DNA from 4 places in the Shewanella morhuae genome. Region 2 is predicted to be linked to each of the others. Evidence: predicted binding sites of a transcription regulator. Region 2 holds the regulator's gene; each other region holds the start of a gene.
The links. Region 2 encodes sigma-54, which starts transcription at its own class of promoters, with help from an activator protein. Its sites were predicted from a motif close to GTTGGCACGNNNNTNGNNT; they were not measured.
Positions count from the first base shown of each region.

Region 1: a site for sigma-54 is predicted at 6,814-6,832, ahead of flgF (flagellar basal-body rod protein FlgF). Genes of this name have one in related genera too.
Region 3: a site for sigma-54 is predicted at 6,038-6,056, ahead of C9I43_RS09740 (flagellar hook-length control protein FliK). Genes of this name have one in related genera too.
Region 4: a site for sigma-54 is predicted at 1,755-1,773, ahead of flgB (flagellar basal body rod protein FlgB). Genes of this name have one in related genera too.

Region 1 is NZ_PYSG01000002.1:2,145,042-2,153,167, forward strand. Features, by position in the region: gene flgL (flagellar hook-associated protein FlgL) at 1-298, opposite strand, end outside; gene flgK (flagellar hook-associated protein FlgK) at 310-2,235, opposite strand; gene flgJ (flagellar assembly peptidoglycan hydrolase FlgJ) at 2,276-3,427, opposite strand; gene C9I43_RS09835 (flagellar basal body P-ring protein FlgI) at 3,445-4,536, opposite strand; gene flgH (flagellar basal body L-ring protein FlgH) at 4,548-5,222, opposite strand; gene flgG (flagellar basal-body rod protein FlgG) at 5,234-6,022, opposite strand; gene flgF (flagellar basal-body rod protein FlgF) at 6,033-6,776, opposite strand; gene flgE (flagellar hook protein FlgE) at 6,950-8,126, opposite strand, start outside.
Region 2 is NZ_PYSG01000002.1:148,132-156,257, forward strand. Features, by position in the region: gene C9I43_RS01160 (YiaD family glycine zipper/OmpA-like lipoprotein) at 1-220, shown strand, start outside; gene mgtE (magnesium transporter) at 507-1,871, opposite strand; gene C9I43_RS01170 (HPr family phosphocarrier protein) at 2,125-2,400, opposite strand; gene rapZ (RNase adapter RapZ) at 2,387-3,241, opposite strand; gene ptsN (PTS IIA-like nitrogen regulatory protein PtsN) at 3,238-3,681, opposite strand; gene hpf (ribosome hibernation promoting factor) at 3,684-3,971, opposite strand; gene C9I43_RS01190 (RNA polymerase factor sigma-54) at 4,000-5,478, opposite strand; gene lptB (LPS export ABC transporter ATP-binding protein) at 5,586-6,317, opposite strand; gene lptA (lipopolysaccharide transport periplasmic protein LptA) at 6,314-6,868, opposite strand; gene lptC (LPS export ABC transporter periplasmic protein LptC) at 6,855-7,415, opposite strand; gene kdsC (3-deoxy-manno-octulosonate-8-phosphatase KdsC) at 7,412-7,963, opposite strand; gene C9I43_RS01215 (KpsF/GutQ family sugar-phosphate isomerase) at 7,963-8,126, opposite strand, start outside.
Region 3 is NZ_PYSG01000002.1:2,126,654-2,134,779, reverse strand. Features, by position in the region: gene fliE (flagellar hook-basal body complex protein FliE) at 1-133, shown strand, start outside; gene fliF (flagellar basal-body MS-ring/collar protein FliF) at 179-1,858, shown strand; gene fliG (flagellar motor switch protein FliG) at 1,851-2,894, shown strand; gene fliH (flagellar assembly protein FliH) at 2,881-3,891, shown strand; gene fliI (flagellar protein export ATPase FliI) at 3,860-5,197, shown strand; gene fliJ (flagellar export protein FliJ) at 5,227-5,673, shown strand; gene C9I43_RS09740 (flagellar hook-length control protein FliK) at 6,148-7,488, shown strand; gene fliL (flagellar basal body-associated protein FliL) at 7,590-8,102, shown strand.
Region 4 is NZ_PYSG01000002.1:2,153,321-2,161,446, forward strand. Features, by position in the region: gene flgE (flagellar hook protein FlgE) at 1-53, opposite strand, end outside; gene flgD (flagellar hook assembly protein FlgD) at 140-874, opposite strand; gene flgC (flagellar basal body rod protein FlgC) at 899-1,315, opposite strand; gene flgB (flagellar basal body rod protein FlgB) at 1,318-1,722, opposite strand; gene C9I43_RS09875 (CheR family methyltransferase) at 1,866-2,705, opposite strand; gene C9I43_RS09880 (chemotaxis protein CheV) at 2,805-3,725, opposite strand; gene flgA (flagellar basal body P-ring formation chaperone FlgA) at 3,931-4,638, shown strand; gene flgM (flagellar biosynthesis anti-sigma factor FlgM) at 4,712-5,035, shown strand; gene C9I43_RS09895 (flagella synthesis protein FlgN) at 5,038-5,463, shown strand; gene C9I43_RS09900 (LPP20 family lipoprotein) at 5,580-6,029, opposite strand; gene C9I43_RS09905 (FlgO family outer membrane protein) at 6,026-6,658, opposite strand; gene C9I43_RS09910 (flagellar assembly protein FlgT) at 6,924-8,090, shown strand.

The DNA of each region.
Region 1 (8,126 bases), 2.0 Mb from region 2:
CGTTTACCGCCCGTAATACTTGATCACGAATTGATGAGGTCAAATTTTCAGCACTGCCTAGCTTGCTTTCAGTCACGGCTAATCGATTCGTCGCATAATCGATATTCTTCATAAACTGATCGACGAGTGCATTTTTCTGATTCAGATTATCAATACCCTGTGACGCCACAGGATCATCACCAGCAGTATTCACTTTCTTACCACTGTCCATTTGTTCAATAATTTTGCTGGTCGCTGTTTGCTTTTGCAGCACACTGGTAATGCTTTGATTAAAGAGCTGCGCGGATGATAATCGCATAGTTAAATCTCCTAACGCACTGAGGATAATAAGGTGTCAAAAATCTGCTGTGCAGTCGTCATGATCCGCGCAGAGGCTTGATAGGCTTGCTGAAAACGCATTAAATTTGCCGCTTCTTCATCTAAGTTCACGCCCGACTCACTCTCTACGCGCGCATAAGCTTGTTGATACACCGCCTCTGCCGAACCTGTACGCACTTTGGCCGCTTTCGTTTTACTGCCTACCTCGAGCTTAGTGTTCTCGAACACGTCCGCTAAGGTCGACTTTCCCCCATTCATCACCTTACTTTCGCTCAACTTAGCCATAGCGACGGCATTAGAGTTATCCCCCTCTGCGAAGGATAAATCGAAGGTAAATCTGTCATTGCCTGCAGCCGCTTTGCTGTCAACTTCAAAGGTAAAACCAAAAGCGCTAATACTCGGGGGCGTATAAGGGGCTGCAGCCCCAAGGGATGTTCCCGCGGCGTCGAATGCTTCATAGGTTGGAGGCACAACTGTGGTATCGAGCTTTATCGTCAACTCACTGCCCGTTACAGGGAAATTTGCGGCACTGCGATTATTAATTTGAGTCAGCTTCACTTGGGTATTACCCGAGTTAGCTGCATCTGCGGTTATTTTTGGCGATGCTGCGGCAATACCTTTAGGATCTTTCATTACCACTTCAATGCCGTTTGATGCCCCAGCGGTAGGACGGATGGCAAAACGATCCCCTGACGCCATAGCGCCCGCTTTAATATCAATTGAAAATCCAGAACCGCCAGATAACGTTGAGCCAGACAAGGTCAGTGGTGTAGCGTTGCCCGTTTGTGTATCAATTAACGTGTAGCTTGCTGGTGCAGTAAATGACAATTCATAGGCGCCGCCGGTCAATAGACTCGTGTCATCAATAGTGACACCTAAGGTTGCGGTGCCCGTATTACCCGATAAACCCGCTACACGCCCTAACGACATTGTAGGATCGTTGATATCTTTAAAGATATTAGATCCTACTTGCCCATTAAGGTCGATGCCTTGTGCTTGCATTTTATTAAAGTTATCTGCGATACCTAGGGCTAATTGGTCGAGTTCGTGGCTGGCAGGAATTAACGTTTGTTCGCGATAATCAAATATGGCACCAAGCTGCCCACCCAGTTTACTCGGATCGACTGTGACGCTTTGCGAACCAATACTTGAGTTAAGCTGTAACTCTTTGGGAAATGGGTTACCCGCTTGAGTCCCCATACTCATGGCAATCTCACCAGAAACTAACATCACCGAGCCACCGAGTATGACACTCTTTGCGCCATTTTCTAATGGGATCACGTTGACTTGGGCGTACTGGCTTAACTCTTGAACCAGTGCATCTTGTTTATCAAGCAGTTGTGCATCTTGATTTGGCGATTTCATTAACTCTAGATTTAAGTTCGCCAGTTCAGTACCTATCTCGTTAATGCGCTTAGTCATACCAACGATTTGATCGTTAGTCTGATTAAGTTGGCCATTCAAATGTGATTGCATTTGGTTAAGGCTACTAGCGAGTTGCTGTGCATTAGTTAAAGCCGAGTTACGAATGCCTATATCAGCAGGTAAATCAGCAATACTATTTAGCCCAGCGAACAAATCATTTAAGCTTTGCGGCACAATTTTACCAATCTGTGAGAATAGCTGATCTAGTTCACTTAATTTACCGTAGCTGGCTTCTGCCGCACTTAAGGTGGTTTGACCAATACGCAACTCGCGCGCGGCGTAGTCGTTATAAATACGTTTAACGTCATTAACGTAAGTGCCAGTACCGTAAAAGCTACCGCCCAAACGCTGCGATTCTAACGTCGATTGAGTTGCCACCTGTCTGTGATAACCAGCCGTATTGGCATTGGTAATATTATTACTGGTGACGCCAAGTTGTGACTGGGAGGCAAGCACACCAGTTCGCGCAATATTAAGTAAATCAACGGCCATTAGTTGATACTCCTATGAACAAACAGGGTTGTAAGCTTCATCATTTGTCTTCTCCTGGCAAAATTGATTTCAGCTCTTCGCTGATGGACTGCATCACTTTTATGACTTTTTCAGCATATTTAGGGTCTGTGGCATAACCTGCATCTTGCAGAGCACGAATAAATTGGGTTGGTGAAGCGGCAACTTTTTTCGCGCCTTGATAACGATCGCCTTCAGCAATAAACGATACAAAATCGTTAAAGCTATGTTCAAAATCACTGTAAACTCGAAAGTCCGCCTTTTGTTGAACAGCCACACCGTGTTCAAACTCTAAGGTCTTAACGTTAGCTTTATCACCCAACCAGCGGCGATCGGCTTTAATGTTAAAGAGGTTATGACTTGGCGCGCCGTTATTGCCGCGAACAATTTTTTGCCCCCAACCGGTTTCTAGTGCTGATTGAGCTAACAATACTTCTGGCTGAGTGCCTAATGCTTTGGCGGCTTTTTCAGCGTGGGGATATAAAGTTGCTAAAAACTCTTCTCGACTGCTAAACCTGACAATTTTTTGAGTTTCTCTAAACGCAGTGGTCGGCAACACTTGGCCACTAATCACAGGTTCTACGACAGAAAGTGCCTGCTCGCTCCAATTTGGCTTTGGCGTATCGATAGCCAATAACCGATGGGGAGTATCAATATCCATTGATGAATTGGCATCGACGGCTCTATCAGGTTCAAATACAGGACGCGCGATAGCAGCAGGCACGCCATCATTAACCACTGACGTGGGTTCAATATTGAGTGTGGGAGCTGTAGTGCTTTGCACTGGTAAATTAAGCGCTTTATCATCATGGAGCATTTTCATGCCGCCATCGTCGCGTAATACCGAGGCTGGCGTAAAATTACTGGTTTCAGGGGAGAGTTGCTGCACCATCATATCGGCAAGACCCAATACACCTTTGTCAGATAAATCGACCGACAACTGCTGATCGCGCATCTGCTCGTAAAACTGTGTGTATTGGCTATTTAAAGGACTATCGGACTTAAAAACGGCGTTGGCATCGCGCATACTTTTCATCAGCATTTGCACGAAAATACCTTCAAATTGTTGGGCAACTTTTTTCAAGGTGCCCTTCTCATCTTTCTGCGCTTGGGCGCGTAGAGAGTCTAACCCGCCCAAGTCAAGAAAATGTGATGAACTTGAAAGCTTTTCCATGATTTTCCCGACAGAAATTAGATGATGATAAGCTCACCATGCAAAGCTCCTGCCACTTTTAACGCTTCTAATATTGCTAACACATCTGAGGGAGCTGCACCGACTAAGTTTACCGCTCTAACCAGCTCATCTAGCGTGGTTCCAGGGTTAAACATAAACATGCGGCGGTCACTTTCTGTTGCCGTAATCGTACTATTACTGGTGACGGTTGTTTGACCATTTGCTAAAGCATTTGGCTGTGAAACTTGCGTGGCTTCAGCAATAGTGACTGTCATACCGCCGTGAGTTACTGCCGCAGGCAGTAAACGTACGTTTTGTCCCACAACAATGGTGCCGGTACGTGAGTTAACGATCACTTTGGCAGATTCCTCTGCGGGGATAACGTCAAGATTTTCTAGCGTCGCTAAAAATGAGACTCTCTGCGATACATCGCGCGGCGCGTTGACCTGTACAGATGTCGCATCTAACGGGCGAGCCATATCAGGGCCTAGTAAATCATTAATCGCATCAGCCATTCGCTGCGCGGTAGAAAAGTCAGAGCGACGAAGGTTAAACGTCAAATAATCGCCAGACGAAAATGGACTTGTCACACTGCGTTCCACAATCGCACCATTGGGTATACGGCCTACCGTAGGCGTATTTTGGATCACTTTTGAGCCATCTAAACCGTCGGCACTAAAGCCACTAACAACTAAACTACCTTGAGCAATAGCATACACATTACCGTCAACCCCTTTTAAAAAGGTTTGTAATAAAGTGCCACCGCGTAAACTTTTAGCTTCGCCTAAACTCGATACCGTAACGTCAAGATCTTGACCTGGTTTGATAAAGGCTGGCATATCGGCATGCACAGCAACAACAGCAACGTTTTTAATTTTAGGTTTGACATTATCAGGCAGATTAATGCCAAAGTTTTTTAGCATAGTCATAAAGGTTTGTTCGGTATAACTGGTTTTCTCACCCGTTCCAGGTAAACCAACCACTAAACCGTAACCAATTAATTGGTTACTACGCACGCCCTGTACATTGGCAATATCTTTAATTCGTTCTGCCTGACTAGGTAAGGAAAGCACTAGCATGGCAACCGCTAACACGTATTTATATTTCATGATAATAATCCTTAGAAAGGCCACCAGTCGCTCATAAAGAACTGGCTTAACCAGCCTACTTTTTGAGCATCTGCGAAGGTGCCGGTGCCGCTGTATTGAATACGGGCGTTGGCCATTCGCGTTGAATCAATTGTGTTATCGGTATTTATATCTTGCGAGCGGATCAGTCCTGTAACACGAATAAATTCGTCACCATTATTAATAGAGATCCATTTTTCTCCACGGATCACCAAACTGCCATTATTTAGTACTTGCATAACGTTGGCCGAGATACTGCCATTTAAACTGTTACTTTGATCCGCATCTGATTCTCGTTTCGTATTCATACTATCTTTGTAGCGTAGATCGATGGGGACTCCGCCAACAGACACATTGCTACCACCGGCGAAGAGCGGATCTATGCTCAGGTCGGAGCCTTTTTTAATCTCATTACCGGCACTTTTTTTCGCTTGAGTCGATTCTTTCAATACGATAGTGATGATATCGCCGACTTTGTGAGCGCGAATATCTGAATATAGACTAGCTGATTGACTTTCTTGATAAATTGACCCCGTAGCTGCAACTTTTGTCGGCGGTGCTTCTGGATAAACAGGCGCATAAAAAGGATCATCTGCAATCGGTTTCTTTTGCGTCGAGCTACAGGCTGCAAGTAATAGCGCGACGGCCAACACAAGATATCTAGTCATGATATTCGCCTCTATAAATTCTGTGTCACATAAGACAGCATCTGATCTACCGCCGAAATCACTTTGGAGTTCATCTCGTAAATACGCTGACTTTCAATAAGGTTAACTAACTCTTCGGTCACGTTTACGTTAGAGGTTTCTAAAGCACCTTGACGGATTGCTCCCATGCCATCTAATGAAGCAGTCCCTTGGATGGGTGTGCCACTCGCCCCCGTTTCTGTATATAAGTTTTGTCCCATCGGATCCAAACCTGATGGATTAATAAAATCCGTCATAGTCAACTGGCCAACGACTTGGTTTTCAGCGGTTCCTGGTATTTTCACAGACACCTCACCTTCAGCAGAGACCGTAATGCTGGTCGCATTATCGGGCACTGTTATCGACGGCTGCAGCACATAACCAGAACCTGGCGTCACAATTTGGCCTGTATCATCTAAGGTAAACTGACCATTTCTGGTATAGGCAGCAGTGCCATCGGGTAATTGGATCTCAAAAAATCCCGGACCTTCTATCATTAAATCTAAAGAGTTATCCGTTGTTAGCATGTTGCCTTGCGTAAACATTTTTTGCGTGGCGACAACTTTAGTACCGGCGCCTATGTTTAAACCATTGGGCAATTTAGTGTTAGAAGCGCTAACACCGCCAGCTTGGTTAACGGTTTGGTAGAGTAAATCTTCAAATACTGCGCGACTTTTCTTGTAACCCACAGTACTGGCGTTGGCCACGTTGTTTGAGATTACCGAAATATCAGTTTGCTGTGCGTCTAAGCCAGTTTTACTAATCCATAACGCCGGATGCATAGTCTATCTCCTAACTAATACGCATTAATGAAGATGAAGCGCGATCGTTTTCTTCCGCGGTTTTCATCATCTTGACTTGTAATTCAAACTGACGCTGTAGGCTAATTAACGACACCATTTCATCGACAGGATTAACGTTACTACCTTCCACTGCGCCACTTTCAAGGCCAACACTTGGGTCGGCTGGGGCATCATTACCTGACATAAGCCGAAATAACCCATCTTCACCGCGCATCATTTGGGCATTACCTGGATTAACCAATTTCAATCTACCCACTTCCTCAACTACTTCGGCAGTTGCACCTTGGGGACGCACTGAAATTATCCCGTCTTGAGAAATAGAAACCTTTTCGATAGGAAGTGGTAATACGATAGGACCCGCATCACCCATCACAGGATTACCTCTGTCATTATGTAGCAAACCGGTAGAATCAAAACTTAAGCTACCGGCACGGGTATAAGCTTCTGTGCCGTCTTTTGTCTGTACGGCAAACCAGCCATCACCTTTGATCGCAACGTCAAGATCCCGTCCAGTAGTTTTTATTGGACCAGACTTAAAATTTGCTGACGGAGACTCTGTCATAGCAAATACCCTTGTAGGCAACCCTTCACCAAAGGCTTGCATCGATCTGGCTTGTGCCATATCGGATTTAAAACCCTCGGTATTCGCATTGGCTAAGTTGTTCGCACGCAACGCCAGCTCGTTCATATTTTGCTTAGCGCCGCTCATCGCGATATAAAGGAATTTGTCCACAAGACGACCCCGTCAAATTTTCTACATGACAATAGCAAAGCAAGCATCATGCCAATAAATTTAGCGTTTAATCGATTGATAGAAATAAGAAATATATAAAGGGAATGGAGATAACTCAGTAGAAAGGCTAAGTGTTGCCATAGGCGGCAACACTTAGTTGAATAGCATAGTAATTAGCGGATTTGTAAAATGGTTTGTTGCAGAGTGTTATTCACCTCAAGAGTTCGAGAGTTCGCCTGGAAGTTACGCTGCGCCGAAATCAAATCAACTAGCTCAGTCGTTAAATCAATATTCGATTGCTCTAATGCTGAAGAGCTAATGCCACCAAACGTGCCACTATTTGCCTCACCCGCTAACGCAGGGCCGGAGGCTAAACTGGCTTTCCACGAAGTATTACCGACTTGTGTTAACCCTTGTTCATTAGCAAAACGAACTAATGCCACCCGAGCCAGGTTGACCGTCGAGCCATTACTGTAGCTAGCAGTGATAAGACCATCGGTGCCAATTTCAACGTTAGTTAAACGCCCAACCGTCGTTCCATCTTGCTTCAACTCTGTTGCTGAGAAAGGATCCGCATATTGTGTAGGGGCATTAAACTTGACGGTTAAAGATTGAGTGCCGTCAGCTCCTGGGCCGATGACATTAGCCCCCGTATTACCCAGTGGCTCAGTAGTAATCACCGCAGGATTACTCTCAATATATGCTCCGACAGAATTGAACTTCAAAACTGCGCCTGTCCAACCTGCCGCAGTTTGCGCTGAAACACCACCACCGCCAGAGACAAGTGGTACATCTGGAGAGCCATCACCATCGGCATCGACATCGTATTTCCCTGCTGGACCACTCAAATTAACCGGCTTATTATCAACCGCATAATAAGCAACCCAGTTATTCTCACCGTTATATGCGCCGTCTTTAGGCTTCACAAAATAGGTCGTCATGATATGTGACTCGCCGAGAGAGTCGTAAATAGTCATTGAAGTGACGTTGTTATAGGTTTTTGGGTCTGCTGGGTCAAATGCAGCGGGATCAAGTGCGGCAGCCTTAGCATCCAAATTCATTTGCAGAGTGACATTTTCCGTTTTTACTGGGCTACCCGCAGTATCAGGAATTTGCACAGGCTTAGCCGTCGTTAAACTCACTGATGTAGAATTACCATCTTTATCTACTGGAAAAGTTTGCAAATAATTACCGGCTGAATCCACCATGTAATTATTGGAGTCAACTTTAAAGGCTCCCGCACGGGTAAATGCATGGTCTGCCGTACCTAAATCAGAGGACGTGACAAAAAATCCACCGCCTTTAATCGCCATATCGAGGGAGTTATTGGTTAGCTGTAAACTACCTTGA
Region 2 (8,126 bases):
ATTAGGTTATACCGACAGCAGTGGTTCAGACTCTTATAATTTACGCTTATCACAAGTGCGTGCGAGTGAAGTCGGTAACTATCTGATGAGTAAAGGCGTTGCCTCTGCACGTGTTAAATCTCAAGGTATGGGCGAATCCAGCCCGATTGCATCGAATGCAAATGCGAACGGCCGTGCGCAAAACCGCCGCGTAGAGATCGTATTAACTCCAACGGGTTAATTGTCTGGTTTAGCCACGAGATTAATGATAGAAAAAGTCGCCTGAGGGCGACTTTTTTGTACACATTAACTTAGATTCGGTCACCTCCATTGGGGCAACGGCGATGCAAATTGCTTGGCGATGCGCATATTGCAGTAAGACGTTTTAGCCTGTTACAACATGTTATTTAAGTGATTAACACCACAATCACATTACCGTTATCAGCTAAATGACAAGTAGCTTTATTCGTTATGGTTTCCAGCCGCTAAGCAAATGGTTTTATTGTGTTCGCTTAAATGTTAGCGCGTTAGTGCATCAAGTAGATTGTTGCTAAACCAAGGAAGGCAAATAAGCCTACAATATCGGTTACTGTGGCTAATACCATACCGCCAGCAAGTGCAGGATCGATTTTAAGTCGTTTTAATATCAATGGAATACTTGCGCCAGCAAGCCCCGCAATCGTCATATTAATTAGCATAGCGCCACCAATGAGCCCAGCGAGTGGGATATCATCTTTCCACACAAATACCGCGATAAAAACTAAGATTGACCACATTAATCCATTAAGAAATCCAATCGATAATTCTTTACCGATAAGCCAGCGTGCGTTGCTCTGGCCTATATGACCTAATGCAATACCACGGATCACTAGCGCTAAAGTTTGGTTTCCTGCAACGCCCCCCATGCTCGGGACTATTGTCATTAATACCGCTATAGTGGCAAATTGCTCAATAGTGCCTTCAAACATATTGCTGACAGACGAGGCGAGCAAGGCGGCGAATAAATTAATAGAGAGCCAGAGTGAGCGACGTAAGGTGCTTTTAAGCACTGGGCCAAAAGTATCCTCATCATCATCCATACCTGCCATACCCATCATCGAGTGTTCTGCATCCTCACGGATAACATCGACCACATCATCAATAGTGATACGTCCAAGCAGCTTGCCATCATTATCGACGACAGGGGCGGACACCCAGTCATTACGTTCGAATTTTTTTGCCACCTCACTGTCGGACATACTAACCGGAATGCTCTCAATATCAGGATCCATAATATTGCGGATCGTTGTATTTGGCGCGCAGGTGAGTAAATCGGCAAGCCTAACGCCACCAAGTACTTTATCTTTTTTATCGACGACATAAAGTGTGTCTGTAGTGTCGGGTAGGTTGCCCCGCTGACGAAGATAACGTAGTACTACATCAATATTCACATCGGGTCTTAGCGTCACTGTATCTGTATTCATTAAGCTGCCTGCGGTCTCATCGGGATAAGATAAGGCCTGCTCTACCCGTTGACGGTTTTGTTCCGTCATCGACTGCAACACTTGTTTATAAACGGCGTCGGGTAGACTACGTAAAACATAGGCGAGATCGTCGGTATCCATACTTGCGGTTGCTTTGGCTACTCGCTCAGGGCTCATGCCACGGATTAATGGATCCTTTAGCTCCTCGCTCAATTCATCGAGTATGTCACCTATGTGTTCTTGGTCGATCAATTGCCATAACACTTGTCTGGCATCGGGCGGTGATGATTCCAAAATCAGCGCAATATCAGAGGCGGCCATTTTCTGAAGCATATTACGCACGTGCACAAACATACCGCTGCTAAGTGCTTGGTTTAGCTGGTCAAGACTATGTCCGGGATGATCGTTTTCTGGATTTTCTACGGGCATTTGTCCTCCATTGTGCGGCAACTTGGATTGAGTGTGTAACAGCTTGAGCTTGGCTTAACGAAGACTTGTCCGTGCAGAGAATAGCTATTTCTGCGTGGATTAAGGCGCAATAAGAGTTGGCTTAAGTTATGGCACAGCGGTAATAATCGCTAGTGTAATAGCCCTTGGCTCATGCCGTCGAGCGACAAATATGATGCCGTGTCTAAAATTCAGTCTATAAGATTCACTAGAGGGTAATTAAGATAAAGTAAGACTAACAGGCTTCGTCAAACTTAGCGTCGATTAAGGCACAAATTGCGTCTAGAGCGGGCTCTGCATCGGGGCCTTCAGCGATAATGTTAATGGTTTTACCCATACCAGTCTCCAGCATCAATAAACCAAGTACGCTGGCGGCCGATGCCTGTTTATTACCTTGTATCAAAGTAATCACTGCATCAAAATCAGATGCCAGTACCACCAATTTAGTGGCGGCACGGGCATGTAATCCGAGTTTATTGCAGATGGTTATCTGACGTTCAAGCTTTGGCATTATCAAGTTCTCGATGGCGCGCATAAACCTGATGCTTGCTATTCCTAAAGCGTTTAGCTAATTGCTCAGCAACGAAAACGGAGCGGTGCTGACCGCCAGTACAACCAATGGCGACGGTTAAGTAACTGCGGTTGTTACGCTCAAGGTGTGGTAGCCACGTTTCGAGTAGATTTTCGATTTGCCAGATGAGCTTATTCACCAGTGGTTGACGATTTAAGAATTCAGCCACGGGTTCATCTAAGCCTGTGAGTGGGCGCAGCGCTAACTCCCAATGAGGGTTGGGTAAGAAGCGTACATCGAACATAAAGTCCGCCTCTGCTGGCATGCCGTGCTTAAATCCAAAAGATTCAAAGTTAATCACTAATTCTTTATCAACACTGCCTAGCAGGATTTGTCTCACTTGGTCACTCAAATCATAAATATTCAAATTTGAGGTATCTATGTAGTGATCGACCAATTTTGACATAGGCTCGAGCAGCTTGCCTTCCTGTTTTATTGCTTCTTGCAATGAAACTTGACTCTTAGATAAAGGATGGAGGCGACGGGTTTCGCTGTAACGCTTAAGCAAAATTTTATCGCTAGAATTAAGGAAGAAACTCGTCAACTCAATGCCAGCAGGCAGACTTTCGAGCTGTTGAGTTAATACTTTATCTTGCTCAGGCATGTTACGCACATCGACACTGATAGCGACGAGCTCGTTATTACCTTTCAGTTGGTCAAGTAAAGCCCCAATCAGTGGTAGCGGAAGGTTATCGACGCAATAATAGCCGAGATCTTCGAGTACCCTAAGGGCAACGGATTTACCTGAGCCTGAGCGACCTGACACTATAACCAGTTTCATCCTGTGATTACCTGATAGAGTTCTGTTTCATCATGTGTCTTACGCAATTGTTTCAATATTTGCTTGTCACTCAGTTTTTCGGCCATGCAAGACAAGGTGCTTAAATGCTGCTGACATTGGTCAGCAGGCACCAGTAATGCAAATAAAATATCAACCGGTTGCTTATCAATAGCATCGAATGCTATTGGCTCTTCGCACTTAATTAGTACGGCAATGGGTTGATCTATATCGGCTAATCGACCATGTGGAATGGCGATACCGTTACCTATACCTGTGCTCCCCACTTTTTCGCGCGCCACTAGGCTTTCGAATATCTCTTGAGATGAGAGGGTCGGGTACTGGGCAGCAACTAGGTCGCTGATGAGTTCCAGTACTTTTTTCTTACTGCCCGGAGTGGCGCAGGTAGTGCACTCCGGCCGCAGTATGCTACAAAGTTCCATTATTAGTGTTTTGTTAACTTCTCTTTGTGTTTAATAACCTGACGATCAAGCTTATCTATCAGGGCGTCTATAGCTGCATACATATCAGTATGCTCGGCAGTGGCAAATACTTCACCACCGATGAGGTTTATCCTCGCTTCAGCAATTTGTTGTATTTTCTCAACATTGAGCACAACGTGCACATTATTGATCTGTTCGAAATGGCGTTCAAGTTTTGAAAACTTTTCTTCTACATATGCGCGTAACGATTCGGTAATTTCAATGTGGTGCCCAACTAGGTGTATGTGCATAGAAACGTCCTCCGATATTCACTGTAGGTTATAAGCTCTTACGTTGATTAGAAGGAGGAATAAGCATAGCTTCTCGGTATTTCGCAATAGTTCTGCGTGCTACATTTATTCCCTGCTCCGCCAGAAGTTGTGCCATCTTACTGTCACTTAATGGTTTTTTCTGATTTTCTGCTGCAACCAGTTTTTTAATAAAGGCTCTAATTGCCGTTGATGAACACTCACCACCATCATCTGTACTGACATGGCTAGAGAAGAAGTATTTTAGTTCAAAAAGCCCTTTTGGAGTATGCATGTACTTTTGGGTTGTTACCCGCGAAATGGTTGACTCATGCATTTCTACTGCTTCGGCAATATCATTAAGCACCATAGGCTTCATTGCTTCTTCACCATACTCAAAGAAGCCTTGCTGGTATTGGACGATACAGTTAGCGACTTTGAGCAAAGTATCATTACGACTTTCTAAACTCTTAATAAACCACTTTGCCTCTTGCAGGTGCCCACGAATAAATTGGCTGTCGGCTTGGTTTGCAGAACTGCGCGCCATAGCTGCATAGTGTTGATTTACATTTATTTTTGGCATGTTGTCAGGATTGAGTTCAACCACCCAACGGCCATTTTTCTTCGACACTGATACATCGGGTATAACGTATTCGTCCTCGTTGGGAGTAATTAATAAACCCGGGCGAGGATTAAGGGTTTGGATGAGTGCTATACCATCTCTTAACTCATCTTCTTTGAGCTTAGTTTTACGCATCAACAGTCTAAAGTCACGTGCAGCAATGAGATCTAAATGATCTTTAATCAGCATGCGGGCGTTACTTAGATGGGGCGTATCGGGTGCAAAGTGGGATAATTGGATTAATAGGCACTCGCTTAAATCTCTGGCGGCGACACCTATCGGGTCAAAATGTTGAATACGCTTAAGTACGGCTTCGACTTCATCAAGTTCAACCTCTGGATTACCTATGGCCTCTAGAATTTCTTCAGTGCTTTGGGTCAGGTAACCTTGGTCATTTATCGCTTCGATAATCGCGGTAGCAATGGCTAAATCAGTTTCCGAAAAGGGGGTGAGATTTTTTTGCCATTCTAAATGCTCATATAAACCTTCGCTGGTCTCTCCTTGAAAGGGCATATCGTCTTCGCGACTCCCACCTGGGCCTGAATTAGGTGAGGCGGTAAACACTTCATCCCAAGTCGTATCCATGGGGAGATCGTCCGGCATGGATTCTTGAGTCAAAGATTCTGCGGTATCGACAGTGGAGTTATCTTTTTCTGGTGGCAGAGCAACAGATTCACTGAAATCGGTATCCGATAAGGCTTGGTTTACAGGGTCTTTAGTTGCGTCGAATTGATCCTCTTCCAGCTCGAGAAGGGGATTAGAATCTAAGGCTTGCTGGATCTCTTGCTGCAGTTCTAATGACGATAGTTGCAACAGACGAATTGCCTGCTGTAACTGTGGCGTCATGGTTAACTGTTGACCCAGTTTGAGCTGGAGTGACGCTTTCATGTTACCGCAGATCCCTAAGTTATTATTATTAGATGGGGTCGCTTATTCCCCTCTTTAGTCGAGCCGTATGCCAGTATAATTTACGGCCATCGACTCCCTTTGGTTAACTATAGCCTGAATTGTTCACCTAAGTACACAGCCCTAACCTGCTGATTGTCTAAGATCTCTGCTGGTGTTCCTTCTGCAATCAGGTTTCCGTGACTAACAATGTAGGCATGTTCACACACATCTAATGTCTCGCGCACATTGTGGTCGGTAATTAGCACACCAAGGCCACGGCTTTTAAGTTGCTCAATGATTTTTTTGATGTCGATAACTGAAATCGGATCAACCCCAGCGAAAGGCTCATCAAGTAAAATAAACTTAGGATTAGCCGCTAGCGCACGCGCAATTTCAACACGACGACGCTCACCACCTGACAACGACATACCTTGGCTGTCACGTATGTGGGTGATATGAAACTCTTCCAGCAGATGTTCTAATTCTTGATCTCTTTGTTCTTTTGTTAGCTCTTTGCGAGTTTGCAGCACGGCCATAATGTTGTCATGTACGCTCAGCTTACGAAAGATACTGGCTTCTTGTGGTAAGTAACCAATGCCTTTGCGGGCACGCAGGTGCATCGGATCGGCGGTTAAATCATCGTCATCGATAAAAATGTGGCCTTTATCGCTCTTTACCAATCCGACAACCATGTAAAATGTGGTGGTTTTCCCCGCCCCGTTTGGGCCGAGTAGACCAACGACTTGACCGGTTTTTACCGTCAAACTGACATCTTTAACGACTTGGCGGTTCTTATAACTTTTCGCTAAATTTTGTGCTCTTAGAGTGATCTGGGTCATTTAGAACCCTGCTTTTTGACAGGTTTATCGGTTGAGGTGCCGGGCTTTATATCATCTTGATAACTTTCAGGCTGAATAATCGTAATCACGCGATCATCACCACTACCAGTACTTTCGGCAATTAATTTTTGCTGAATGATGTCGTAGCGGATTAAATTCCCTCGGACTTGGCTACCCGCTTGATCTAATGAAGCTAATCCTTTGAGGGTGAGGGTACGGCTTGCCATGTTATAACTAATCTCTTTCGCACTTGCAGATGCTGGGCGACCATCGTCTAGGACTTGAGTATAAGTGGCAGGATTACCCGTGGCGACTAAGGTTTTACTGCTTTCACCTTCAGCAGAAAATGCACGTAGTTGATCCGCAATAATTTTGATAGAGCCTTGAGTGACTTCAACCGGACCAAAAAAGATAACTTGGTTATTCTTAATATCTGCCGTTTGGCTTACGGCTTTAATCTTTACTTCCTGTTTTAAATCATCCACTTTCGCGAAGGCACTCATGCTCATTATAAGAATGAGGCTGGCAAGTAATACGTTATTTTGCTTCATATGTTCCTACTACCTGACTGGTCAATCGCACTTCTTGTGCATTAAGGTCGGCAAAAAGGCCTTGGCCTTGAATATTAAAATCTTTTCCTGTGACATAAATGGTGCGGTCAGAGGTCATTATCATTGTATTGAGATCGAGTTCCAGATAACTGGTGGACAAGGTTTGAATCGGTTCTTCTGAGCTAATAGCATCAATAATGACATTATTCTGTAATACCACCTTGCCAGTTTCTTTATCAAGTTTGCCTTCATCAGCCTTGAGTTGCCATTGTGCTTTACCTTGGTCGGGGTACACAAGATAAACAGGTTGAGTGAACAAGGTTTGATTAGTGGAATCATAATGTTCCATATGTTTCGCAGTAACACGACTGTTGACAAGTCCTTGTTCATTAAACTCGACACTGCGCAGGTCTTCCACGATGTAATCTGGGGTATTTTGATCTTTTACTTTATTATCTGCATCATTATTGTGCTTGTTTTGCACTTGCCAATACAGCGCCAGCGCAGTACCGAAAAATGCAATAATCGCAAGCGTCACACGGCTCATATACTCATTCCATGGGCCGAGGTGAACTTATTTTGACTCAGCAGTAATAGGTCTGTGAGTTCACGCAATGCCCCGTGGCCACCATTAAGGGTGGTAACAAAGTGAGCATGCTGACGGACATAAGGATGACCATCGGCAACGCTAACCGCTAAACCAACCACGTTCATTACTGGTAGGTCGACCATATCGTCACCGATATAAGCCACCTCATCAGGGGTAACGCCATAAAGCGTGAGTAATTCCTCATAGGGTGCAAATTTATTGTCTATACCTTGGTAAATATGTGTCACGCCGAGCGCTGCCATACGGTTCTCAACGATTTTGGATTGGCGCCCTGTGATGACCGCAAGATGAAAACCGCTAGTGAGCAGCGAGCGCACACCATAACCGTCGCGGGTGTGAAATGCTTTTAGCTCTTCACCGTTATTACTCAAGTAAATACGCCCATCAGAAAACACGCCATCGACGTCACAAATCAACAGTTTAATCTTTTGCGCGCGTTGCCACACATCATCACTGATGGGGCCGTAAAATCCTTGCTGTGGCATTAAATGACTCCTGCTTTAACCATGTCTAGCATGTTAAGTGCACCAATGGGATGGCGGTCTTTATCTATTACAATCAAACCGTTAATATTTTTAGAATCCATTATTTGCAGTGCTTTAGCCGCCAATATGTTATCCATAATGGTAACGCAGTTACGGGTCATTA
Region 3 (8,126 bases), 2.0 Mb from region 2:
GGGGGATACTACGGTTTCTTTATCTGATACTGTCATCGCCCGAGAAAAAGCCAGTGTCGCCTTTGAGGCAACGGTGCAAGTGCGCAATAAACTTGTAGAAGCCTATAAAGAAATCATGAGCATGCCTGTCTAGGCCAGTAAATAACCCAATTAGCAGGTACGAATCGTGAGTACAGAAATGATTGTTGGATCCAATTCCGACTCAATTGACCAAGGTGTCCAGCAAGAACATAAGCCTGGAATGATGGCAAATCTTGGCAGCGCTGATAGTCTACGTCAGATCACCATGATTTTAGCTTTAGCAATTTGCTTAGCCTTGGCCGTATTTGTCATGCTGTGGGCGCAGGAACCTGAATATCGTCCATTGGGTAAAATGGAAACAGAAGAAATGGTTCAAGTGCTAGATGTGCTTGATAAAAATAAAGTGAAGTATCAGATTGATGTAGATGTTATTAAAGTTCCTGAAGATAAATACCAAGAAGTTAAAATGATGTTGAGTCGTGCAGGCATTGACAACTCTACCACGAGTAAAGATTTTTTGACTCAAGACAGTGGTTTTGGTGTCAGCCAAAGAATGGAGCAAGCCCGACTTAAGCACAGCCAAGAAGAGAATTTGGCTCGCGCGATTGAGCAGTTACAAAGTGTTAGTCGCGCCAAAGTAATTTTAGCTTTACCTAAAGAAAACGTCTTTGCTCGTAATGCCTCAAAACCGAGTGCGACGGTAGTCATCAACACTCGCCGTGGCGGTCTAGGCCAAGGTGAAGTCGATGCTATTGTCGATATTGTTGCTTCTGCTGTTCAAGGGCTCGAGCCTGCACGTGTTACCGTCACTGATTCTAACGGCCGTTTATTAAATTCTGGCAGTCAAGATGGCGCATCAGCGATAGCGCGCCGCGAGCTTGAGTTAGTGCAGCAAAAAGAGGCTGAGTACCGTACTAAGATTGAATCCATTTTAGTACCGATTTTAGGCCCTGAAAATTTTACCTCGCAAGTCGATGTCAGCATGGATTTTACTGCAGTCGAGCAAACATCAAAGCGCTATAACCCGGATTTACCTGCATTACGCAGTGAGATGACCGTTGAAAACAATAGCACGGGTTCTTCTGGCGGTATTCCTGGCGCATTAACCAATCAACCACCAATGGAATCGAATATTCCTGAAAATGCAACGACGGCAACAGAGTCGGTGATTGCGGGCAATTCACATCGTGAAGCGACGCGTAATTTTGAATTAGATACCACTATTAGCCATACCCGCCAACAAGTGGGTTCGGTTCGTCGCATTAGTGTCTCTGTCGCTGTGGATTTCAAACCGGGCGCTGCTGGAGAAACGGGACAAGTGGCGCGAGTTGCTCGTACTGAGCAAGAGTTGAGCAATATACGTCGTTTGCTTGAGGGAGCTGTGGGGTTTAGTTCGCAGCGGGGCGATGTGTTGGAAGTTGTCACAGTTCCATTTATGGATCAATTAGTTGATGATTTACCTGCGCTAGACTTGTGGGAGCAACCTTGGTTCTGGCGTGCGGTTAAGCTAGGCATCGGTGCATTGGTTATCTTAGTGTTGATATTAGCTGTAGTGCGCCCGATGCTGAAACGTTTAATCTACCCAGATAGTGCAGACATGCCTGAGGATATGAGACTCGGTAATGAACTGGCTGAAATAGAGGACCAATATGCCGCTGACACTTTGGGGATGCTCAATACCAAAGAGGCGGAATACAGTTATGCTGATGATGGTTCAATTCATATCCCTAATCTTCACAAAGATGATGATATGATTAAAGCTATTCGTGCGCTTGTGGCCAATGAGCCTGAGCTATCTACCCAAGTAATAAAAAACTGGTTACAAGACAATGGCTGAGAATAAGACGAAAGACGTCACTGCACCTGCTTTTAATATCAAAGATATCAGTGGTATTGAAAAAACTGCCATCTTACTTTTGAGTCTCAGTGAGACCGATGCAGCCTCTATTTTAAAGCACTTAGAACCTAAGCAAGTGCAAAAGGTAGGTATGGCAATGGCGGCGATGGATGATTTTGGTCAAGAAAAAGTTATCGGGGTACACAAGCTGTTTCTTGATGATATTCAAAAGTATTCTTCAATTGGTTTTAACAGTGAAGAGTTTGTCCGTAAAGCCTTAACCGCTGCATTGGGTGCTGATAAAGCGGGTAATTTGATTGAACAAATCATTATGGGTAGCGGTGCTAAGGGCTTAGATTCGTTGAAGTGGATGGACGCGCGTCAAGTGGCGACGATTATTCAAAATGAGCACCCTCAAATCCAAACGATTGTTCTATCTTACTTAGATCCCGATCAAGCCGCGGAAATATTCGGTCAATTCCCAGAGAACACCCGCCTAGATTTAATGATGCGTATCGCAAACCTTGAAGAAGTACAGCCTGCGGCACTGCAAGAGTTAAACGATATTATGGAAAAACAGTTTGCTGGCCAAGGTGGTGCACAAGCGGCGAAAATGGGTGGCCTTAAAGCGGCAGCCAACATTATGAATTACCTAGATACCGGCATTGAAAGCCAGTTAATGGAAACCATGCGCGAGTCTGATGAAGAAATGGCGCAGCAAATCCAAGATTTAATGTTTGTGTTTGAAAATTTACTCGATGTTGATGACCGTGGTATTCAAGCTATGCTGCGGGAAGTTCAGCAAGATGTATTGATGAAAGCCCTCAAAGGCACTGATGAGCAGTTGAAAGAGAAATTCTTGAATAACATGTCTAAACGTGCCGCTGAACTATTACGTGATGATCTTGAGGCCATGGGGCCTATTCGTATTAGTGAAGTGGAAGTGGCTCAAAAAGAAATCCTATCGATAGCGCGTCGTTTAAGCGATAGCGGCGAAATTATGTTAGGCGGCACTGGTGGCGATGAGTTCCTCTAATCCAAGTGATAATAAATTGTCGAAGAAAATTGTGAGCGATAGCGATATCGAGTTTAGCCATTGGGCGCTGCCTGATGTGACTGAAGCTGAAGATGACTCAATATCCAATGTATTTGGTCGCTCAAACCACCAACAGCCTAAGCCTACAACCGTAGAGAGTGTGGCTCCGCCAACGATGGCCGAGATTGAGAATATTCGTGCTCAAGCCGAAGAAGAAGGCTTTACCGAAGGTCAGCAGCGAGGGTATGAGCAAGGGCTAGAAAAAGGGCGACTACAAGGCTTAGAGCAAGGCCATACAGAGGGACTCGCCCAAGGGCATGAACAAGGATTAGAGTCGGGTTTAGCCCAAGCTAAAACATTGTTATCTCGTTTTGAAGCTTTATTGACTCAATTTGAAACCCCGCTGCAATTACTCGATGGTGATATCGAACTTTCCTTGATGACATTGAGTATGACATTAGCCAAATCAGTCATAGGCCACGAATTAAAAACTCACCCTGAACAAATATTGTCAGCATTGCGCTTAGGTATTGAATCGCTACCGATTAAAGATCAGCCCGTAACTATCCGACTGCATCCGGACGATGCTGTTTTAGTTGAGCAGCTTTATACCAGTGCTCAATTAACCCGTAGTAAATGGGAACTTGAAATCGACCCCTCTTTAAGTTCGGGTGATTGTATTCTTAGTAGTCATCGTTCTTTGGTTGATTTAACCCTTGCTTCACGTATCGATGCTGTGTTTGAACCTTTACGGGATCAACACGCACACTTAACGGATAAACAGCGGCAATTGCAAGAGACGATAGCGGCTGAAAATACCGCTAAACAGCTTGCACCTTCAGAAATCGTTGAGCCTGAATTTAACGTAGAGTCAGAGTTGGATAGCCAAACTGTAGATTCTATTTCCCAACAAGCTGAAGATATTCAACCTGCCTCCACCAATAATCATTCAGATACAGGTTCAGATGCTAAATCGCCAACATCAACTACTGAATAGACTTAACCGTCATATCGATAAGGTTCCTCCCTTTCGCGCCGTGGCCAGCGGTCAGCTAGTGCGGGTGGTGGGGCTAACCTTAGAGGCAAGTGGTTGCCGTGCGCCGGTGGGCAGTTTATGTTCAATTGAAACCATGGCAGGTGAGTTAATTGCCGAGGTTGTCGGGTTCGATGGTGAACTCTTGTATTTAATGCCTATAGAAGAATTGCGCGGGGTATTACCCGGCGCACGCGTAGTGCCTTTAGGTGAACAAACTGGGCTCAATGTGGGTTTATCATTATTAGGGCGCGTGCTCGATGGTAACGGTGTCCCGTTAGATGGTTTAGGGGCGCTGCAAACCGATCAACAAGCGCCGCGACATAGCGCTGTGATTAATCCGTTATCTCGCCGTGCCATTACTGAACCACTCGATGTGGGTGTGCGTGCGATCAATGCTATGTTGACCGTGGGAAAAGGCCAACGTATGGGCTTATTTGCGGGGTCTGGCGTGGGTAAAAGTGTGCTTTTAGGCATGATGACTCGCGGTACTACTGCTGACATTATTGTGGTTGGGCTGGTGGGGGAGCGTGGCCGCGAAGTAAAAGAGTTTATTGAAGAAATTCTTGGGGAGAAAGGTCGCGCGCGATCCGTTGTTGTCGCGGCGCCTGCGGATACCTCGCCGTTAATGCGCCTTCGAGCCTGTGAAACTTCGACCCGAATTGCCGAATATTTTCGTGATTTAGGCTATAACGTTTTGTTACTCATGGATAGTTTGACTCGTTATGCCCAAGCGCAGCGCGAGATTGCTTTGGCTGTTGGTGAGCCGCCAGCCACTAAGGGCTATCCGCCTTCAGTGTTTGCTAAGCTACCACGTTTAGTTGAACGCGCAGGAAACGGCGGCCCTGGCCAAGGTTCAATAACAGCATTTTATACTGTGCTGACCGAAGGTGACGATCAACAAGATCCTATTGCCGATGCTTCTCGGGCGATTCTCGATGGGCATATCGTATTATCGCGTTCACTTGCAGACTCTGGTCACTATCCTGCGATAGATATTGAAGCGTCTATTAGCCGAGTCGCACCTATGGTCATTTCCAATGAACATTTGGAAGCGATGCGCCGCGTTAAACAAACCTATTCTTTGTATCAGCAAAATCGAGATTTGATTTCCATTGGGGCTTACGCTCAAGGTAGCGATCCTCGCATCGATAATGCGATACGATTACAGCCAGCAATGAATGCTTTTTTGCGACAAACCATGCGCGATGCTTTCAGTTTTGCCGACAGCCAACTCATGCTCGGGCAACTTGCCGCGCAATGTAAATAATGACGTTATTGAACTAATTGAGGTGGGGTATGGCTAACGCCGATCCGTTGTTGTTAGTGTTAAAGCTTGCTAATGATGCCGAAGAACAAGCAGCCTTGTTGCTAAAGTCAGCGCAATTAGAATGTCAAAAACGCCTGAATCAACTGAGTGCACTCAATAACTACCGTTTAGACTACATGAAACAAATGCAATCCCAGCAAGGTCAAGCGATTAGCGCTAATCATTATCACCAATTTCATCGTTTTATTCGACAGATTGACGATGCCATTATTCAGCAACATCGTGTCGTTGCCGATGGTGAGATGCAAAAGGACTATCGGCAACAGCATTGGTTAGAAAAACAGAAAAAACGTAAAGCTGTTGAATTGCTATTAGCCAGTAAAGAGAAAAAACGCCAAGTGGTTGAACAAAAACGCGAGCAAAAAATGACTGATGAATTTGCTTCGCAACAGTTCTTTCGTCGTCATCAGCGCTAGGGCTATTTTACATCACCTGAACTCGGGATAACGAGTGTCGGGAAATCTACATTTAACAAACTAAATCAATGCTATAAATGATTAGTTTGAAACAAAAAATCTATTTTCTGACTGAATGCGCAGATTTTTGCGCATATCAAGGCGTTCTGTCGTACGCCATAGCGAGCTATGATTAGACAGCGCAACGCAGAGAGGTCCGAAAAGATGTCTATTCAGCGGCTCTGCTTATCCCGAGCTCAGGTTACATACTCATCAATTGAGATTAATGCGGATGTTAGTTCGAAGCTTGATTTTCATTAGGCCGAATAATCACAATTCGAGTATATGAACACTAATTATACGAAATTTACCGTAAGTCTGAACGCTTGGCATCTTACTTGCTTTAATTTGTATTATACCTCTGCAATAGCAGCGATAAATTGACGTTCTACCTAGCTCTTTCGCCGTGAAGCTGGGTACTGTTTGGGAGTGCTTATGCAACAAATGACCAATGCCCTGTTGAGTAATACGGGAAATACTGCGGCCAACTCCGCGAAGATATCTTCTCAAACGTCTAATAATGATGACTTTTCATCTACACTGTCTTCTGTTTCCGCGAGTTCACATTCTGTTTCGTCAGCTAAAAAAACACCGGTCAATCTAGATGAACCTTCGCAGGTTACATCTAAAGATAAATCTGTTGACGAAGATAAATTAACAGATAGTGACGATGTTAATCTTATCTTTGCTCAAATAGATATGGCAAATGGTATGAAGAAAGCGGCATCGGAGGGAGAGATATTGCCGCTTACGTTTTTGGATACTGAAGGTGAAACCGTAATCACTGAAGATAAAGATGCGTTATCAGCAGACCCTTCATTGATAACGCCATTAAGCACCAATGCTGTTGTTGATACTCAGAATATAAGTAATGTAATCGATGATACGATGACATTAAGTAATCAAGATGTAAAAAACCAGTCAATGGCAACAAATATCAGTAATGCTATTAATAGCGATGAAGACAATCTGATTAATCAAGCTGCTATCGCAAAATCAATGGCTAATAACTCGGCACAGACTGGCCTAAAAACCGCTAACATTACCACGTCAGCAAATACTTTAGAGCTTGATACTTTAGGTTCTCCAATTGCATCTGAAGTATCAAAAACTGAAACAGGAAGCAAAAGTTCTCTTGATGCGGATAGTGATGCAGCAGCTAGTTTGTTACTTAAAGATGCTAAATTAACCGTCGCTATGGATATTTCGCGAGACAATAATCTCATTGATGATGACAGTAGCTTCTCAGATCTTAAGCCTGCATCGTCAACCCATGGATTATCACTGTCGCAGTTGAACCGTCAAGAAACAGTGTCAGTGCAATTGTCATTGCGTCAAGGTGTTGAGCAGCAGAATCAAATGCAAGAGATGATTCAACGGTTTTCACCTGTTATGAGGCAGCAATTGATTACTATGGTGAGCCAGGGGATTCAACACGCGGAGATCCGACTCGATCCGCCAGAATTAGGCCATATGCTGGTTAAAATACAAGTGCATGGCGATCAAACCCAAGTACAGTTTCATGTCACTCAGTCACAAACGCGTGATTTAGTTGAGCAAGCAATGCCAAGATTACGTGAGTTGTTGCAAGACCAAGGAATGCAATTGGCCGACAGTCATGTTTCCCAAGGGGACCAAGGCCATCCCCGAGAAGGTAATTTTGGCGATGGAGACGGTTCAAATCATACCGATATGGATGAAATTGCAGCAGAAGAACTCGATTTAGTGTTAAATCAAACCACAAGCATAAATTCAGGTATAGATTATTACGCTTAAGCAGGTAACCTATAGCAATAACTTACGCGAATAATGTCGTTACGATTTGATTAAGATAACAAAACATAATGCGTTTTCGCCTAAATTGAAGAGAATAGTGAATGCCTAAAGAAGAATCGCTTGAGTTAGGAAGCACTGATAAATCGAAAAGCAAGAAAAAGCTTTTTATCTTCGTGGGCGCGGGGATTATTGTTTTATTGGTTATCGCGGCCGTCTTATGGTTTTTGTTGGGTAGCAGTTCAGAAGATGCTGCCATCCCCGCTGATACTGTACAAACAGAAGTGCCAAGTGGGGCAGGGGTTGCAGCTTATGTTCCTATGCCACGTCCCTTTTTATTCAATCTTCCTGGTTCAGATAGAGCCCGCTTAGTTGAGATTAAAGTTCAACTTATGGTGCGCGGAACTGATGATGTACTGACACAAAAACATATTCCGTTAATTGAAGATGCACTTTTAACCACGTTTAGTGGCTCCAATGTCCAGAGACTCAGTACGCAAGCAGGTAAAGATGAATTACGCCAGCTAGCGCTGTTGAGTGTGCAAAATACTCTGCAGTCAGTGACGGGGCGTAAAGTGGTCGAAAAAGTGTTATTCACCGGCTTTGTTATGCAATAACAGCTGTGCTGTCAGTCGGAAATC
Region 4 (8,126 bases), 2.0 Mb from region 2:
TTTAAATCTTTTTGTGCGGCGGCAATGCCACTCAATGCAATGTTAAACGACATAAATACCTCTACATTTTACTCAATTTAATTACGGACGATTAACGCCCAATTCGGATCCTGCGATCACTCAACCTTTTTATGCGAACTTAAGTTTCAGATACCGCTAATACATCGGTTAACTTAATGCCCATTCCGCCTCTTAAATTGAGAATCGCCCCGGTGCTTGCCGTACCTAAAGACACACTACTTACGTGGGCGTAGGTCGACACAGGTAATTCTTGAGCCTTTCCATCAACTAAACCATTGGCTTTAATAGAATAATTACCCGCGGCAACCGGCAGGCCGTTTTTATCTAAACCATCCCAAGTGACATCGACGTTACCACCTTCGCTACCATCGACTTTAAAAGTCGTAATCACTTGGCCTTTTTCATCTTCAACGCGCACCGTCAACTCAGGTATTTTACTCGGTGTACTGATCACACCTTTTATCGTAGGACTTTCAGCAGAGATATTGCCCGTATCTGTTGGTATTAATACCTTACGGCCAACAAGTCCTGATGCTTGCAGCGCTTGGCTCGATGTCATTACACTATTTAAATTGACGATTTCTTTATTTAGATTAGAAATACCATCAACCGTAGAGAACGACGCCATTTGCGCAATCATTTGATCATTATCAACAGGCTTAAAAGGATCTTGCATCGACAGCTGTTGACTTAATAAAGAGAAAAAATCCTCTTGTGTTAAGTTCTGACTTTTTGCCTCAGGCACTATCGAGTCTTTTGGCAAGCGTATGCCATCAAGAAACGGGTTTCCTGTTGAACTGGTATTCTGAGAAGTTGGCACTGCCGCTTGATTAATTTGATTAATGAGGCTCACAACTTACCTCCTACATTACGCATGTTATTTACCCATCCCAAGTGTTTGTTGCAGCATAGACTTAGCTGCTTCAGAGACCTGAACGTTCATTTGGTATGATCGCGAAGCAGAAATCATATCTGCCATTTCTTCCATGACATTAACATTGGGTTTATAAATAAAACCGTCCGCATCCGCCATCGGATGATCGGGCGAATATTCTTTAAGCAATGGCTTATCACTCTCAACAATACCTTTGACGGCTACACCTTGAGTGGTTTGTTGTTGGCTTCTAGCTTTAGCCATTTCAGCTTCAAAAATAGGATGGCGGGCACGATATGTTTTATCTATGCTGCTAGAGACTGAATCAGCGTTAGCGATGTTACTCGCAGTAGTATTTAATCTCACCGATTGGGCCGACATTCCCGAGCCAGCAACATCAAAAATGCTAAATAAACTCATGATTAATCACCTCTCAGCGCTTTCTTCATACCACTGAATTTACTATCTAAAAATCCAAGTGACATTTGATATTCAAGCGCATTCTGCATGAATGCTGATTGCTCTTGCTGAATATCAACGGTATTACCATCACCTGTATCGGGTTGATTAGGTACACGGAACTTAACATGCTGGCCAGTTAATTCTGCCAGTCCAAAATGTTTGTCAGATTCTTGCAAATCAAGGCTGCGACGCTGCTGCTGTTGACCGCGAGCGGATTGCATTGCCGCAGAAAAGTCGACATCGCGGGCTTTATAATGTGGCGTATCAGCATTGGCAATATTGCTCGACAGCACTTCGGCTCGTTGCGCTCTAATACCAAGTGTATATTGATGCACACCGAGTGCATTATCAAAATTGATCGCCATAAAATTGCCTCCTTGTATCACTAACAGAAACAAAGCAATTGATGTGCCAACATGTACAAAAAGGTAAGATAACAAGGGAATAAACAAAAAGCAGATAGAAAATTACCGACTATTCATCGGTAATTCATATTTAAGCGGCTAATTTAGGTCTTTTTTTGGTAATAAATTCCTGGATTACAACGAACCATATCAAACTCATCAGTTAATCCAGCAATGGATTCGGAAGCTCCAAGAAATAAAATCCCTTTGGGATTGAGAGCGGCAGCAAATTGCCGCAAAATTTTTGCCTTTGCCTCCGGAGCAAAATAAATAAGCACATTACGACAAAAAATAATATCAAACTTGCCAAGCAGGCTATAACTCTCAAGCAGATTATGTGCTCTGAAGTTTACTAAGCGCTTCACGTTATCTTTTAACTTCATATTTCCAGAGGGTAATGCATCAAAAAACTGACGTTTACGTTCTTCTGATAGACCACGTGCTAATGCCAAACCGTCGTATTCGGCATTTTTACAACGCTCAAGCATCGAGGGGGATAAATCTGTCGCTTGAATAGAAGCGCTTCCCGCAAGTGCACCGGGCTTCTTCTGTTGATACTCAAGTATCGTCATTGCTAAGGAATAAGGCTCTTGTCCAGACGAACACGCCGCAGACCAAATTTTAAGAGGACGCCCCAGACGACTATACTCGGGTAAGAGTACGTTGTTTAATAATTCAAATGGATAACGGTCGCGAAACCAGAGCGTTTCATTCGTCGTCATAGCATCGATGACTTCAGCCCGCAGCGCTCGCTCTGTCGGCTTCATCGAGTGCTTAACCACATCAGATAAGGATGGCAGGTTATATTTCCCCATCAGAGGAGCTAAACGACTGCGCACCAGATATTGCTTATTCTCACCCAGTACGATGCCGCTATGTTGCTCTAAGAACAATCTAAATTGATTATATTCAGCTTCAGCGAGTGATTTATTTGGCACATTCACATCCTAAATCTTATAGCATGCACAAAAATCAGTGCAAAACTATTATGTTATGAAATCGAGATTATAGCGTAAAGCTTATCGAGGTACTAACCTACACATTTATAAACTTAAATGCTTATTCACCGCAGCTGCGAGCTCGTCGGGGTTAAACTTTGCAATAAAGTCATTCGCACCTACTTTTTGAACCATTGCCTGATTAAATACCCCGCTTAATGAAGTATGCAGTACCACTTTGATATGCTTCAATTTAGGATCATCTCTAATTTCGGCAGTCAAGGTATAGCCATCCATCTCTGGCATCTCAATATCTGAGATAATAAGTGGAATTTCATCAGCAACGTTATCCATCTCTTTCGCGATTTCTTTAAGCTTATTTAATGCTTCTCGACCATCTTTTGCTGTATCAATTTGTAAATTTAATGATTCAAGTGAGCGAATAATTTGTTTACGTGCCACAGCGGAATCGTCAATCACCATAATATGGTAATGCTGATTTCTGTCGAGAGTTAGCTTCTCATTAGCCTCTTCACTGATAGCAGTTTTGACCGGCGAAATTTCATCTAGAATTTTTTCAACATCAAGGATTTCAACTAACTCTCCTTCAATTTCTGTCACCGCAGTTAAATAAGAATTGCGGCCAGCGCCCTGTGGTGGTGGCATCACAGCTTCCCAATTCATATTGATAATGCGCTCAACTGAACTGACTAAAAACCCTTGCACACTACGGTTATATTCCGAAATGATAATAAAACAGTTTTCAGTACTGGTTAATGGCCGACCGCCAGTTGCTGCACTCAAATCAATAACAGAAATCGTTGTACCACGAATATGAGCGACACCTTTTACATATGGGTTCAGTTTAGGCAGAGTGGTCAGTGGTGGGCACTGCAGCACTTCCTTAACTTTAAAAACGTTAATCCCAAAACGCTGACGACCATTTAGCTTAAAAAGCAATAACTCTAAACGGTTTTGACCAACGAGCTGGGTTCGTTGGTTGACTGAATCAAGAATACTCGACATAACTCTGCCTTGTTGTTCTGTTTATGTACGGCCCTATGACTCAGGTGAGTATAGGCATATTAATTGCTTACATCTTATCTATCGATAAACATAGTCGAAACTGAGTCAATCTTCTGACTGTAGTAGAAATAATTATGCCAGTGGCCAGCTTCGATCTTTATAAAAGTATAGGTGTATTCTAGCGTTACACGCTAGTCTCTTCATTATGAAAGTAAATTTAGTCTATTTTTTTTGTATTTTTACCTTTTTAACGCCCGCTTCTGCGAGTGCAGAGCCTGTTGCCCCAACCATATCGGCCATATCAGAATTAGCTAAAGCGCTTATTCTTGAAAAGATATCAGCACCAGCTAATGCTAAGGTCAATATAACACCACAAATAGTTGACGCGAGAATGTTGCCATCGCAATGCTCATCATCTCTTCATATCGAAATGGCGAGCGATAGAGAAATTAGTCGTAATAACACCCTAAAGGTGAGCTGTGACACACCAGACTTAGCCTACCCATGGCAAATATATATCTCAGTCCGTGTCGATATATTATTTCCCGTTGTTGTTTCAACGGAAATCTTAGCGCCCGGAGAGCTCATCTCTAGTAGTCAGGTTGAAATACGCTATATTGAGCAAAATAGTTTAAGAGGGGCTGAATTTGATGACCCTAACAAGTTAGCGGGCGTGCGCGTAAAGCGACGAGTTGCCAAAGATTCTCCTATATTGAGCAATAACTTATGCTTCGTTTGTAAGAACGACTCAATATCTATCCATGTTCGTTCTAACTCTTTCGAACTTAAAACAGCGGGAGAAGCTCTGCAAGATGGAAATAAGGGCGAACGAATAAGAATCAAAAATAGCAGTTCAAACAAAGAACTAGATGCTATAGTCACGGGCATTGGCGAAGTTGAAGTAAGAATGTAAAATAGCCTAAAGCTTTTTTATAAGCTGCCGATACCCAGTTAAGAAATCCCGAATACACACGCTGGAGCTGAAAATGGCCATAGACATTAGCAAACTCAATACTGCAACCACTGCACAAGTTCGAACTGGGGCAACTAAAACCAGCAGCGAACAACAGGCTCAAGTTGCTACAAAATCGACAACACCACAAAAAAGCGATTCAGTGGTCATTACCGCCCAAGCGCAACAGCTTCAAAAAGCACAGTCTAAAATGGCGAGCCTTCCTGAAGTTGACCAAAAGAAAGTCGCTGAAATTAAACAAGCAATTGCAGAAGGTCGTTACAAGATTGATCCTGAAAAATTAGCGGCTAATATTGCAAGTTTTGAAGCCGAACTTAACGACTTAAATAAAGAGTAACTATGACAGCAATAGCTAAACTGGTAGATCAACAACACGCCCATTTGGCTGTACTTAAGCAAATCATACTCAAAGAAAAAGGCGCTTTGGCAGACCAAAACGCCGATTTACTGCTGTCACTTGCTAGTGAGAAATCACAATGCTTGAAAGATCTAAAAGCTAATGATGATATTTTAGCCGCTCACAGTGATAAAGCACTGCTCACTTTGCAAACAGAACTTATCCATAAAATGGATATAATTAAAACGGCATTAATTGAGTGTAAAGAACTTAATGAACAAAATGCCAGCCTAATAGAAATGAATTTGGCCAGTCTAAACCGTTTTGCCCAAGCTTTACAGGCGAGTAGAAATGCAACCAGCCTTACTTATAACGATAAAGGTAAAACCTCAACTATCTCAAGCTTAGGCAATGATTTAAAAGCCTAACAAGCATATCCCCCTTAGCATTTCTTTATCCGACGCTTTGAGTAAAATGTCATGTTGATGTAAAAAAAGCCGCGCAAATTTGCGGCTCGACAGTCCAATTGAAATAACTAAAACAGCTAAAAGTAAGTCACTTCTTTGACTTTTTGCGGTCGACTCTGCTGCTGATAAAGTGCCCAAACCTGAGAGAAATCAAGCTCTAACTCAGTAACATAATGATCGCCAGCCGGATAGCTCTTAATTACTCGCGCACCGCGTATCACCCCAGAAACAGAGGCTTTGACATTATCGTCGGTCAACATCCAATCACTGACACTGCTATTAGCAGTAATTTTTTGACCATAAACCTGCTCGGCTAACTCTCGATAGGCCACAATTTTTGAAGCTTGCATCGCCATTAAAACTCGCTGTGATTGCTCTTTTGCTGGCTGAGTGGCTAAAGGTGCATAACCGATAGCGGTTAGCTTTGGAAAACTGGGCGGCGGTACATCCTCCCACTGAACATATTTATCTTTTGCGGCGCAGCCGCTCAATAACAGCGCAGTAATAAGAGCCAAATAACGTTTCATTTTCCATCTCCTAAGACTCGCACTTCATTCATACCAGGGCTAGCCTGCCGGTAAAGGATGCCGTTTTGTGACACGATTTGCTCCGAAGGCTGCATATAGTTAGCCAATTCTTTTTGAGTCACAAACGTTTGCGAAGCTGACACCACACGATTATTACTTAGACTCACAATACGCGTATTAATTGCCATGCCATTGGTGACAGCGCTCATAGTCGATACCAAAAGATGTTCTACGGGTAAGTCTTTCGAAAGTTTTTGCCAATCCCGCGTCAAAATAAAATCACCATCAGCGGTGACTTGTAAGCCATCCGCTAGATTTAAATCCACGACATTAAATTGAAAACTATGTAGTGAGGTCATTAATCCCTGTTGTAACTGTTGCGCCAGCGCATTAGAACTATGCATATCGCCAACCATTACGGGAGTGGTGACCACAATAGGCTGATCTGAACGTAAGGCATCATTTTGCTTAACTAATTCAGTTACGATGCGCTGTGCCAGATGGTTAATCATGGCTGTTGGCGGCAAACCATTGCCATCCACTAAGCTGGGCTTTGGCGGTGCAACTGGTTTAGCAACGCATCCACCTAACATTAACAATGTTAAGGGAATTATTACGCGCTTTAGCATTGTAGTTACCTCATTGATGGTATCGATTTATTGACAATAAAGTGACCCACTCTATTGTTTTGAATTAAGGAAGCAAGGTTTAGACCAAGGTTGCATCCAAATCCAAAATATTATTTTATTACGAACTTTATCGGCCATTGCTGGCAAACCTTTATCAAAACACCTAGCTAATTAGGCATGGAAATTGCTTAGCAATAATATTAGATAGGTTGCCAGAAAACTGGCTTACTGTATCGCTATTAGTTTAGCGATAAGGATTGAATAGATGCTTATATCACGTTCAGCTTCGCTCATTTTGCTGATTTTTTCATTATTGTCGTTACCGACTCAAGCTGAATGGATAGAGGCCAGCGGGGAAGCCGCTATCGTGAATGGCAATATAGCTCAAGCAAGGGAAGAAGCAATTAACCAAGCGGTAAGTTATGCCACGTTAAACGCCGGCATTCGTATATCCAGCGAGCAACAAACAACCAATGGTAATCTTACCCAGAATAAATTCGCATTAAATCGTTATGCCCAAGCGAGTAGCATTCAACTCATTAATGAGAGGATTCAAGGGAATAAAATAAATGTTTCCCTAAGAATTGATCTTAATGATGAGCAGACGCCACAATGTCCTAACGCTCATTTAAAAGCCGCCATCTTAATTCCACAATCGCAAATTAAAGATCGTGCTCAGCTAAGATACGGACAACTGTCAGGTTTTGAAGAAGTCATTTCCGAAAAGCTGGGTAATATAATAGAAGATTACTCAGCCACAAGTTTTAGTCATATCCATGCTAAAGAGCGACTCGATATTACACCAGCGCTTGTCGATGTTCGTGGTTATCGGCTCCCAAGTTGGCTTAGTGAAATCACGGATAGCCAGTATATACTGCAGCCTCAAATTATCGATATTTCTGTAGACCCTGTGCAAACAACCTTTCTTGGATTATGGGATGAGGCTCCGACAAGACAATTTCACCTTAAACTAAGTCTCTACCATGGGATAAGTGGAGAAGAAGTTTGGAGTAAGAGCTACAGTGCGTCGGCACTTTGGGAATTTGAAGAACAAGCAATCGTTACGCCTAATAGCGATAGATTCTGGCGTTCGTCCTACGGTAAAAGTATCAGCCAATTAATGCAACAAGCCACTCAAGACTTAGACAGCGCACTCAATTGCAGACCATTGCTGGGTCAAGTTGTCAGCCGCCAAGCAGACAGAATTATTATAAATCTAGGCCGTAAACATGGCATTCGTGCCGGTGATAAATTCCAAGTCGTATTACAACAAAATTTGCCTGATCGCCTTAACGAAATGCGCGCTATCGCCACTAAGAGCCGAGCAACAGTAAAAATCGAACAAGTGAGCGAAGAAAGCGCAACCGCAGTACTTGAAGATCAAAATGCTACCTATAATGTGCAGATAAACGACATAGCGCTTAAGATTTAAGCAACTAAATTTTAAGCCTTTTAATCAAGGATAAAA